3 regions of the Micromonospora parathelypteridis genome follow, and region 2 is predicted to be linked to each of the others. Evidence: riboswitches for the same ligand, from Rfam matches in the RefSeq annotation. Region 2 holds a riboswitch; each other region holds the start of a gene.
What was found. Region 2 has a riboswitch for cyclic di-AMP ahead of HNR20_RS16825 (coiled-coil domain-containing protein). Riboswitches for the same ligand answer to the same signal wherever they lie in the genome.
Positions count from the first base shown of each region.

Region 1: linked by a shared signal. The riboswitch ahead of HNR20_RS23965 (C39 family peptidase) and the one ahead of HNR20_RS16825 (coiled-coil domain-containing protein) in region 2 are both predicted to bind cyclic di-AMP.
Region 3: linked by a shared signal. The riboswitch ahead of HNR20_RS06925 (coiled-coil domain-containing protein) and the one ahead of HNR20_RS16825 (coiled-coil domain-containing protein) in region 2 are both predicted to bind cyclic di-AMP.

Region 1 covers NZ_JACHDP010000001.1:5,285,946-5,289,197, reverse strand. Annotated here, with positions in the region: gene HNR20_RS23975 (CDP-glycerol glycerophosphotransferase family protein) at 1-290, shown strand, start outside; gene HNR20_RS23970 (alpha/beta fold hydrolase) at 295-1,041, opposite strand; gene HNR20_RS23965 (C39 family peptidase) at 1,176-2,012, opposite strand; cyclic di-AMP (ydaO/yuaA leader) riboswitch at 2,257-2,398, opposite strand; gene HNR20_RS23960 (hypothetical protein) at 2,683-3,252, opposite strand, start outside.
Region 2 covers NZ_JACHDP010000001.1:3,728,834-3,732,085, forward strand. Annotated here, with positions in the region: gene HNR20_RS16820 (carbonic anhydrase) at 1-272, shown strand, start outside; gene HNR20_RS16825 (coiled-coil domain-containing protein) at 330-1,352, opposite strand; cyclic di-AMP (ydaO/yuaA leader) riboswitch at 1,357-1,487, opposite strand; gene HNR20_RS16830 (YibE/F family protein) at 1,653-3,023, opposite strand; gene HNR20_RS16835 (metal-sensitive transcriptional regulator) at 3,071-3,252, opposite strand, start outside.
Region 3 covers NZ_JACHDP010000001.1:1,640,055-1,643,306, forward strand. Annotated here, with positions in the region: gene HNR20_RS06915 (HelD family protein) at 1-77, shown strand, start outside; gene HNR20_RS06920 (cation diffusion facilitator family transporter) at 186-1,103, shown strand; cyclic di-AMP (ydaO/yuaA leader) riboswitch at 1,218-1,349, shown strand; gene HNR20_RS06925 (coiled-coil domain-containing protein) at 1,355-2,419, shown strand; gene HNR20_RS06930 (hypothetical protein) at 2,650-3,162, shown strand.

The DNA of each region.
Region 1 (3,252 bases), 1.6 Mb from region 2:
TCTACTCCAGCAAGCCGTACGCGGTCACCGACATGGGCGACGAGGGCGACCGGTTCACCGAGCGTTTCCCGCTGGCCACGTCGGGCTACGTGCTGCGGCGGGACATGTCCAACGTGGACGATGTGCTGACCGCCCTGCTGGACACCGACCCGCTGGCCGCGGAGCGCTGGGCCACCCGCCGGCGTTACCTGGGCGACTTCCCCGCCGAGTCCTACGCCGAGGCGTTCCTGACCGCCGCCCGCCGGGAACTGGCCCCCGCGAAGGAACTGACCGCGTCCGCACAGGCATAACCGCTCAGCGGTACGCGTCCAGCAGCGCCAGCACGGCCGCCGGGTCCTCCACGTGCGCGTTGTGCCCGAGACCGGGCAGCGTGGCGACCGGTACGCCGTACTCCTTGAGCTGAGCGTCGGTGACCATCGGGTCGTGTTCGCCACGCGCCAGCACCACCGGCACGTCGGTCGCCGCCAGCAGCGCGGCCAGGTCGGGTTCGCCGACGGCGAAGGCGGTCGGGTCCATGGCGAGGCGCCACCGGCCGTCGACCTGGCGCAGCCCGGCGTCCACCACCGGGTGGTCCGGCGGGATCAGGCCGGCCAGCCCGGCGACGCGCAGGTAACGGCGGGCCGCCTCGGTGCGGCTGGCGAACCAGCTCACCGGTCGCGCGGCCAGCTCGGCGGCGCGGGTCAGCTCGGCGGGTGACCAGAGCGCCTTGATGCCCAACCCGACCACCGCGTCCACCGGTATCCCGGCGGCGCGGGCGGCCAGCGCGAGGCCGACCACCCCACCCAGCGAGTGCCCGAGCACGACGACGCGGTCGTCGGAGGCCAGGCCCTGCGTGATCTGCCGGGCGAAACCCTCGAAGGAGTACGACGGCAGCGGCGCCGCCCAGCCGTGGCCGGCGAGGTCCGGTGCCAGCCACCGCCCGGGCCAGTGCTGCTCCAGCAACGGCGCCCAGGGCAGCCAGACGTCCCCGGTCGCCCCCATCCCGTGCAGCAGCAGCAGGACCGGCCTACGGTCCGCCTGACCAACCGATTCATCCACCACGGCCGCAGTCTGCCACGGTTCACCGCCCCGGACGAGAGTCGTCGATGGCGGCGCACGGCGAACCACGTCGGAAAGACACCGCGGGCGCCGGCCCCTCGTGAGGGACGGCGCCCGCGGCGGTCAACGTGCCTGTGTCAGGCGGAGTAGCCCCGGCTGGCGATCCAGTTGGCCAGGTCGATCGTGGTGATCCAGTACGACGGGTCGGCCGGGTTCGCCGAGTCGGCGATCCGCACGGTCCGGCCGTTGTCCTTGTAACCCACGACGGCGATGTAGTGCCCGCCGCCGTAGGAGTGCCAGCCACCGTCGGTGTCGGTGGCGTCGCCGACGACGTTGGCCACCACGCCCCGGCCATCGGTGATGGCCTTGACGACGTCGGCCTGGAGCCGGTCCATCTGCGCCGGGCTGGGGGCGCCGGCGAACATCCGGGTCCGGTACGGGGAGCCCTTCACCTCGGCGTTGAGGACCCGGGTGGTGTCCTCAGCCGAGTTGGTGCCCATCTCGGTGGTGCCCAGTTCGGCACCGAGCTCCTCCTGGGTGCGGTCGATGCCGGTGGCGCTGAGCGCGTTGCGGGTGGCCGCCGGGCCGCAGTTGTAGTACGTGTTCTGCGCCTCGTAGTCGTAGTCGAGCACCTTGGTCGCCGGCGGCTTCGGCCGCTCCGGCTTACGGGTCAGGTCCGGGTTGCTGCTGGCCTTGGCGGCGGGAGACGCGGCGCTGGTGGCCGGAGCGGCGGTGGTCGGCGCGGCGCTGGCCGAGGGGGACGCGTCGTTCGCCTCACCGAGGGAGGCGACGGTGTCGCTGCGCATCTCGGCGACCGTGGTCGCGGTGCGCTGACCGGCCGGGGCGTCGTCGGCGCCGGCGAGCAGGGCGCCGGTGGTGGTGGCGATCACGAGGGCCGCGGCGGAGGCAGCGACGATCTGGTACGGGCGCTGGGTGGCGAAGCGTCGGAGTTGACGCTGCATGGTGTGCTTCACGGGTCCTCCACGGATCGGGGGGAGAGCGGCACACCGGGGCCGGACCGGTATCCGGGCAGGCGTCAGCGCACGGACCGTGGTCCGCGGATGGTGAACCGCTCAGGGGAACGCCCGGCGGGGCCGGGCGGGAAAGGCGATGACCCGGGGGGTCAGCTCACCGTCACTGGACGAATGAGCGGGGGCACCGCTGCGCCGTGGAGGCGAGGGAACAACCGAGGGGTGGAAAGGTGCTGCACGAGTTTGGAACTCCTTCCGACACCGCCTACCGGGTTAGCTGACGGATTCGGGCGGGAAGATCGCCCTACCGCAGGCCGTGGCTCGCGGATTCACCCCGGACTTACTGATGGGTCCCCGGTTCGTTGATCACGATTGAGCGGGTCGGCGCGGCGTCGCCTCTTGCGATCGGTTACCGCACCGGACGGGACGACACTACTGGCCTGTTCGCACGCTGCCAAGCAAGGTTCACCTGCGTAAACCCGATTTGCTGCGGCAATTTCTGCGCGTATTGCCGATGATGTGACTCGATGGGACAACCGGTTACGGTGACGCCTGTGGGCGACAACCGGACAGGCCGCCGATAATGCGGCCAGAATCACGGGAAAGATCGAGCCGATCGCGCCGGACGCCCGATTTTGGAATGGCGTGACGGGGCTCACGTAACGGATCGGGCTCAACCCGCGCGAGCGGGGCGCCACCGTGTCACGAGGGCGGGACGGAACGCCCTGCTCGCCGCCCGTTGGGCGGGTGCCCGGCTCGGCCGCAACCGGGCCGCTGCCGCGTACGCCTCCTCGGCGAGGGTGCGCGCCGACTCGGCGGCCAGTTCCGCGTCCCGCCAGGCGGCCCGCTCCTCGGTGGCGGCAGCCTGGTAGTCGGCCAGCCTCGCGTCCCGGATCGTCCGGCTGAGCAGCGCCTCCTGCTCGACCGGGTGCCGTCGGGGATCCCAGCCGTGCCGGTGGGAGAACACGTCACCGAGCTGCGCCATGGTCAGGTCGCCTCGCCAGTACGCCGCCGTCGCCGCGCGGTGCAGGTAGCGCTCCCGGGATGCGTACTCGGCGGGGGTCCGGGGTGTGTGCGGGGTGGGCAGCGCCGCCGACCCCGCGAAACGGTGGGCGGCGGTGTCCGCCTCGTCGTACCCCGCCCAGGCCTTCTCCAGCTGCTCCTGAGCGGTGAGCCAGGCATCGCGTCGCCGCCGTGCCGTCCTGGCCGCGCCAGCCGCGGCGACGGTCACCTCCTCGGCGTA
Region 2 (3,252 bases):
TGGTCGACGCCGTGCTGCCCAGCCTGCACCGGGCCGAGGCCGAGGGCGTGGACGACATCGACGGGATCGTCGACATCCACATCGCGCAGACCGTCGAGACGCTGCTCGGGCAGTCGCCCGTGCTGGCCGAGGAGGTGGCGCAGGGTCGGTGCGCGGTGGTGGGGGTGTCATATCGGCTCGCCGCCGGAGTGGTGCGCCCGGTGGCCGCGGTGCCGGCCGGCCTCACGGCGCTCGACGTGCCGAACGTGTCGACCGGTCCGGCCGCCGCGTGACGTGAGGAGGGCCGCTCCGCGCAACGCGGAACGGCCCTCGACGCAAGATCCTGCGGGTCAGAGCAGCGACATGTGGACGTGGTCCGTGTGGTTCGACGGCCCGCTGTACGACTTCCAGCCGGTCGCCGGGAACCAGATCTGCCGGTTCCAGATCACGTAGTAGATGCCCAGCCGGTCGGCGTTACGGATGAGGAACGCTGCGACGTTGTTGCCGTACTTCCGGGTGTCGTCGTTGTGCCACGGCGCGAAGCCGCTCTTCTGCAGCGACCAGTCGCAGGCGCGGCCCTTCGGGTGCTCCCACGGCCCGCCGGAGCGGTAGCAGCCGACGAACCGGTTGAAGCCGGCCCGCTTGACCTCCTTGTACGCGTGCAGCGTGCGGGGCGTGACGCAGCCGGAGGACGTGGTGGGGTCCTTCTCGCTGCACGACTGGGCCTTCCAGTCGCCGTCGGCGGTGCGACCCGGCCCGATCCTGGCGACCGGCGAGGTGGCGTCCACCAGGCCGCCGGTGAAGCCCTTCCCACCGACGAGGGAGAGCGCCTTGTCTGCCTCGCTCTTCCGCTTCGCCATCAGCGCGGTCTGCTTCTGCTGCTCACGGATCTCGGTGTCGAGGGCCAGCTTGGCCTGCTCGGCGCGGGCCTTCACCGCATTGACCTCGGAGAGCTTCTGCTCGTTGACCATGTTCATCTCGTCGAGCGCCGCGGCGCGTTGGACGAACATGTCAGGCGCGTCGCTCTCGAGCAGCATCGCGAGGGCGCCCATCCGGCCGGTCCGATACGACTGGGCGGCGATCTGCCCGACCTGTGGGGTCAGCGCGTCCAGGTCGGCCTTGGCCCGGTTGACCTCCAACGCCAGTTCCAGCTGCCGCTTCTTCGACTTGTCCAACTTCGACTTGGCGGCGGAGTAGTCGCGGTTGGCCTGCTCGATGACGTCGGTGATCAGCTGGGGCTCGTTGTCCTCCTCGTGCCCGGACGGTGTGGGGGTCGTCGGGGCGGCGTGGGCAGGGAGGGGCCCAGCGAGCACGGTCAATGCGGCGATCACGGCCACCACGGGTGTCAGCCAGCGGCGTAGGGGTGCCGTCACAATGTTCCCTTCCGTCGACCGCCGACCGGGTTAGCTGACGGGTTCGGGGCGGAAGTGGCCCCTACCGCTGACGCGGATTCACCCCACGTACCTGGGTCCCCGGTTCGCCGGTTGGCGATTGGGCGGTGGCACCGCAGGCGCCGCTTCGCGCCTTCATCGGTAACCGGCAGCGAGGTTACCCGAGAGTCGACCGACAGAGCTACGCCTGGATGCCGACCAAAAGTGTCTTTTCGTCATAGCGTTGCGTGACCAGTGACGCGGTTCTCAGGTTCGTGGCTCATCTGGTCACGCTGCGGAGTTTCACCATGCCGGATCCGTGCCCGTGCGCGACTCCGGCCATCGTCCGGTGACGGAGGGTGGGGGCGGGGTGTGCGCCTGATCCGGGTCGTCGGAGTGCCCCGTTCGCGGTGCGATGAGCGCGGCGAGTGCCTCCGCGCGGTCCGGCTGGGGCCGCGAGGCGGGACCGTCGGCGGACGGCGTGGCAGCGGTGCGCCCAGCGGCGGTCACCACCGCGGCCAGCCCGGTGGTCAACGGCACGGCGGCGATCAGACCGAGTGTGGCCACCGCGCTGCGGACGATCTCCTGCGCGAGGAACTCACTCGTGAGGAGCTGCCCGACCGGCCGCGAGTCGGCGGTGATCAGGAGCAGCAGGGGCAGCGACGCGCCCGCGTACGCCAGCACGATGGTGTTGACAGTGGAGGCGATGTGCGCGCGGCCGACCCGGGTGGCCGCACGGTACAGCTGCAACCGGGTCAGCCCGGGGTTGGCGTTCGCCAGCTCGGTGACGGTGGCCGCTTGGGTGACCGTGACGTCGTCGAGCACCCCGAGTGATCCGATGATGATCCCGGCGAGCAGCAGACCGTGCAGGTCCACGTCGCCCTGAAACATCGACAGGGTGGTGGCCTCTTCGCTGCCGAAGCCGGTGAGGTGTGTCGCGGCCGTGGCGATGGTGGCGAGCACCCCGGTCAGCACCAGGCTGCCCAGGGTGCCGAGTACCGCGACCGAGGTCTGCGCGGTGACCCCGTGCGTCAGATAGAGCACCACGAACATGATCAGGGCCGCGCCGACCACCGCCACCAGCAGTGGTGACTTGCCCGCGCCGATGCCTGGCAGCACGAACGTGAGCAGGATGCCGAAGGTGGCGGCCAGCCCGGCGAGCGCGGCCAGACCCCGCCACCGACCGAACGCGACGATCGCGGCCGCGAAGACCACCGCCAGCCACACCATCGGCGTGCCGCGCTGGTGCTCGGCGATGTTCCAGTTGCTGGTGGTCGGATCGGTCGGATCGGTCAGCTCGACCAGGATGACCTCGTCGCCAACCTCGACCCGAGGTGCGCCCGGTCCGTCGGGCACCGGCGTCCGCACCTGCTGGCCGGCGGTCGGCCCGTCGTCCACCCGGACGTCGACCGTGCCGCATCGCTCGCCGCCGGCGCTCGGTGTGCCTTCGGGGGTCGACGCCACCGGTGGGCACGGCTCGGTCACCACCCGGGTGACTGTGCCGGGATAGCGCGGCACGTCCGCACCACCATCGGTCTGCGGTGACCCGCCCCGCGGCCAAAGGAGCACCGCGGCCAGCACGGTGGCGACGAAGAGCGGCACCACCGTCAGGACGAGGATCCGTCGTACCCGCGGTGGGGCGGGTGGAGCGGGGTGGGCGTGGTCAGAACCCAAGGCGGGAAACTCCCAACGATCCGGTACGGGTCAGCGGGCCGGGGGCGTCAGCCGCGCTTCATCAGTCGGCCGACCGCCGCCATCATCTCGGAGGCCATCTCGTCGGCCCGACCCTCGGCCGCCCCCTCGTGCATGCAGTGCCGGGCGTGCCCGTCGAGCAGCCCCAGCGCCACCTTGTCGAGCGCGGCCTGGATCGCGGAGATCTGGGTGAGCACGTCGATGCAGTAGC
Region 3 (3,252 bases), 2.1 Mb from region 2:
GTGCCGGGGTACGCACCCTGTACGTGGCGCTCTCCCGGGCCACTCAGCGACTCACCACCATCGACCCGACCGGCTGATCCGTGCCGGCTGGCCCAACCGGAGAGCGGTCTGCCCCTACACTTGCATACATAGCGATGTGAGCATACATTTGACCGGGTCCCGACTGGCGGCGGAAGGTGGATCTCGTGGGCGCAGGTCATGACCACCACCATGGGTCGGTCGCCAATGCCGCACACCAGCACAGGGGCCGGCTCTGGGCGGCGTTCGGGCTCCTCGCCACCCTGATGGTGGTCGAGGCGGTGGCCGCCCTGCACACCGGCTCACTCGCCCTGCTCTCCGACGCTGGGCACATGTTCACCGACGTGCTCGGCATCGGCATGGCGCTCGCCGCGATCACCGCCACCCGGCGGGCCACCGGCGACCCGCAGCGCACCTTCGGGCTCTACCGACTCGAGGTGCTCGCCGCCCTCGCCAACGCCGTCCTGCTCTCCGCCGTCGCGGTCTACGTGGTGATCGAGTCGATCCGCCGCTTCGGTGACCCGCACGAGGTTGTCGCCGGTCCGATGCTCGTGGTGGCCGTGCTCGGCCTGCTCGCGAACGTCGGCGCCTTCGCCCTGCTCCGCGCCGGAGCCCGGGAGAGCATCAACCTTCAGGGCGCGTATCTCGAGGTGCTGGGCGACCTGCTCGGCTCACTCGGCGTGATCGGCGCGGCGCTGCTCATCACCGTCACCGACTGGTGGTGGGCCGACCCCCTCGTCGCGGTCGCCATCGGCGTGTTCATCCTGCCGCGCACCTGGCGGCTGGCACGCGCCGCCGTCCGCATCCTGGTGCAGGCCGCCCCGGAGCACCTCCAGGTGACCGCCGTGCACGACCGGCTGGCCGCGGTTCCCGGCGTGGTCGAGGTGCACGACCTGCACGTCTGGACGCTCACCTCGGGCATGGAGGTGGCCTCCGCGCACCTGACCATGGCACCCGGCGCCGAGGTCGGCGCGGTGCTCAGCGCGGCGCGCACAGCCCTGCACGACGACTTCCGGATCGAGCACGCGACGTTGCAGATCGAGCCGGGCGCCACCTCCGGGGCCTGCGGCTCGATCGAGTGGTAACGGTGGTTTTCTGGTGACGACGCACGCACCGTCCGTCACATCGGCTGCAACCGCCCCACCGGCACCGGTAGGCTCGGTCCCGGCCTCCACCAGGCGGCGCCCTCCCGGCGCCGGTGGCGGTCGCCGCCTAATTGCCCATCCAGGCGAACCGGGGAACCATGTTCCTGGGGTGCATCCGCGTCAGCGGTAGGGATCTTCCGTCCCGAACCCGTCAGCTAACCCGGTCGGCGGCTGACGGAAGGACATGCACAGTGGCACCAGCACGACCACCCGCCGCCCGACTCGCGGCCCTGATCGTCGCGATGTTCGCCCTCGGCGTCGCGCTCCCGGCCGGCACCGCCTCGGCCGCTTCCCCGACCGGCCTGCGGGCCGCCGCACCCGACTCCGACGAAGAGGGCGGCACTCCGGCGCTGCGAGCCCAACTGGAGGCCGCCAGCAAGGGCTACCTGGACGCGAAGCGCGCCCTGGACACCTCCGTGCAGCGGCAGCAGCAGCTCACCACCCAACTGAAGACCATCGAGGTCGAGCTCGACCACCGCAACGGCAAGGTTGGCGAGATCGCCGGCGTGGCGTACCGGACCGGCCGGCTCGGCACCATGGCGGCGCTGCTCAACAGCGGCACCCCCGACGGCTTCATGGACCGGGCCGCCACCCTGGGCGCGGTGGCCGCCAACGAGGACAAGGTGCTGCGCGACCTGCTCGCCAGCAAGGACAAGGCCAACCGCACCCAGGCCGCCCTGAACGGTGAGGTCACCGAGCAGCGCAAGCAGGTCGCGGTGATGGCCAAACGCAAGGAGCAGGCCGAACGGGCCCTGACCGTGGCCAACACGCCCAAGCCGCAGACCACCGCCGACACCGGCTCCAACCGGGGCACCTCCACCGCCAACGCGAAGCCCGCGCCGCGTAACTCCGACGGCTCCTGGCCGTCGGAGTCGTGCAGCGTCAACGACCCCACACCCGCCAACGGCTGCATCACCCCGCGCACCCTGCACGCGCTCAACCAGGCCAAGGCCGCTGGCTTCACCCGGTACGTCTCCTGCCACCGCCCCAGCGGCTCCGGTGAACACCCGAAGGGCCGAGCCTGCGACTTCGCCGCGCAGAAGGGCGGCTTCGGCGGGAACGCCACCGGCGGCGACAAGACGTACGGCAACAACCTGGCCGCGTACTTCATCCGCAACGCCGACCGGCTCGCCGTCCTGTACGTGATCTGGTACCGGCAGATCTGGCTGCCCAGCAGCGGGTGGAAGTCGTACAGCGGAGCGGGTAGCGACCCGTCCAGCGCCCACACCAACCACGTGCACCTGTCGGTCTACTGACCACCCGAGGAGGGTAGGCCCCCAGGCCGGACCGGCCGGGGATGATCCACTCACTTTCGCCGATGTCGGGGTATCCGGGCGACTGGACACCCCGACATCGGCGATGTGGTGTCGACCATGAATGGGTCCCGCCGCACGGGCCTGACCGGAAGCGGCTACGTCGCAGGGCGTACCCCTGATGTCGTCGGCGGTCGGACGACCCGGCAGTGACCGGCGGGCAGCATCGCGGTATGCCTCGGATCCCACCCACCGCCCGCAAGGGGCTCCTCACCCTGCACCTGGTCACCTCGCTCGGCTGGCTCGGCACCGACCTGGTGCTGCTCACCCTCGGCATCGCCGTGCAGCGTGGCGCCGATCCGGCAGCGGTCTACCCGGTCACGGCACTGGTCGGCACCGTGCTCTTCGCGCCGCTCAGCGTGCTGGTCTGGCTGATCGGCGTCGCCAGCGCGCTACTCACTCCGTGGGGCCTGCTGCGCTACCGCTGGGTGCTGGTCAAACTCGTGCTCACCACGGTGATGGTCGGACTGGTGCTGTTCCTGCTCACCCCGAATCTGCGCCACGCCGGTGCGCTGGGCGCGGCCCTGCCCACACGCGATCGCGCCGACCTGGTCATCGCACCCGCGGTGTCGACCATTCTGATGATCATCGCGACGGTGCTGTCCACCTACAAGCCCTGGGGCCGGCGTCCCGCCGCTCGACCCACCACCCGCGCGAGCCGTGATCGCGCAACCAGCACGCCATGATCCAGCGAGCCATGATCGCGCTGCAACCAACACGCCATGATCGCGCTGCAGCCAGCGGGTCATGATCGCGCTGCAACCAGGATGTAGTGG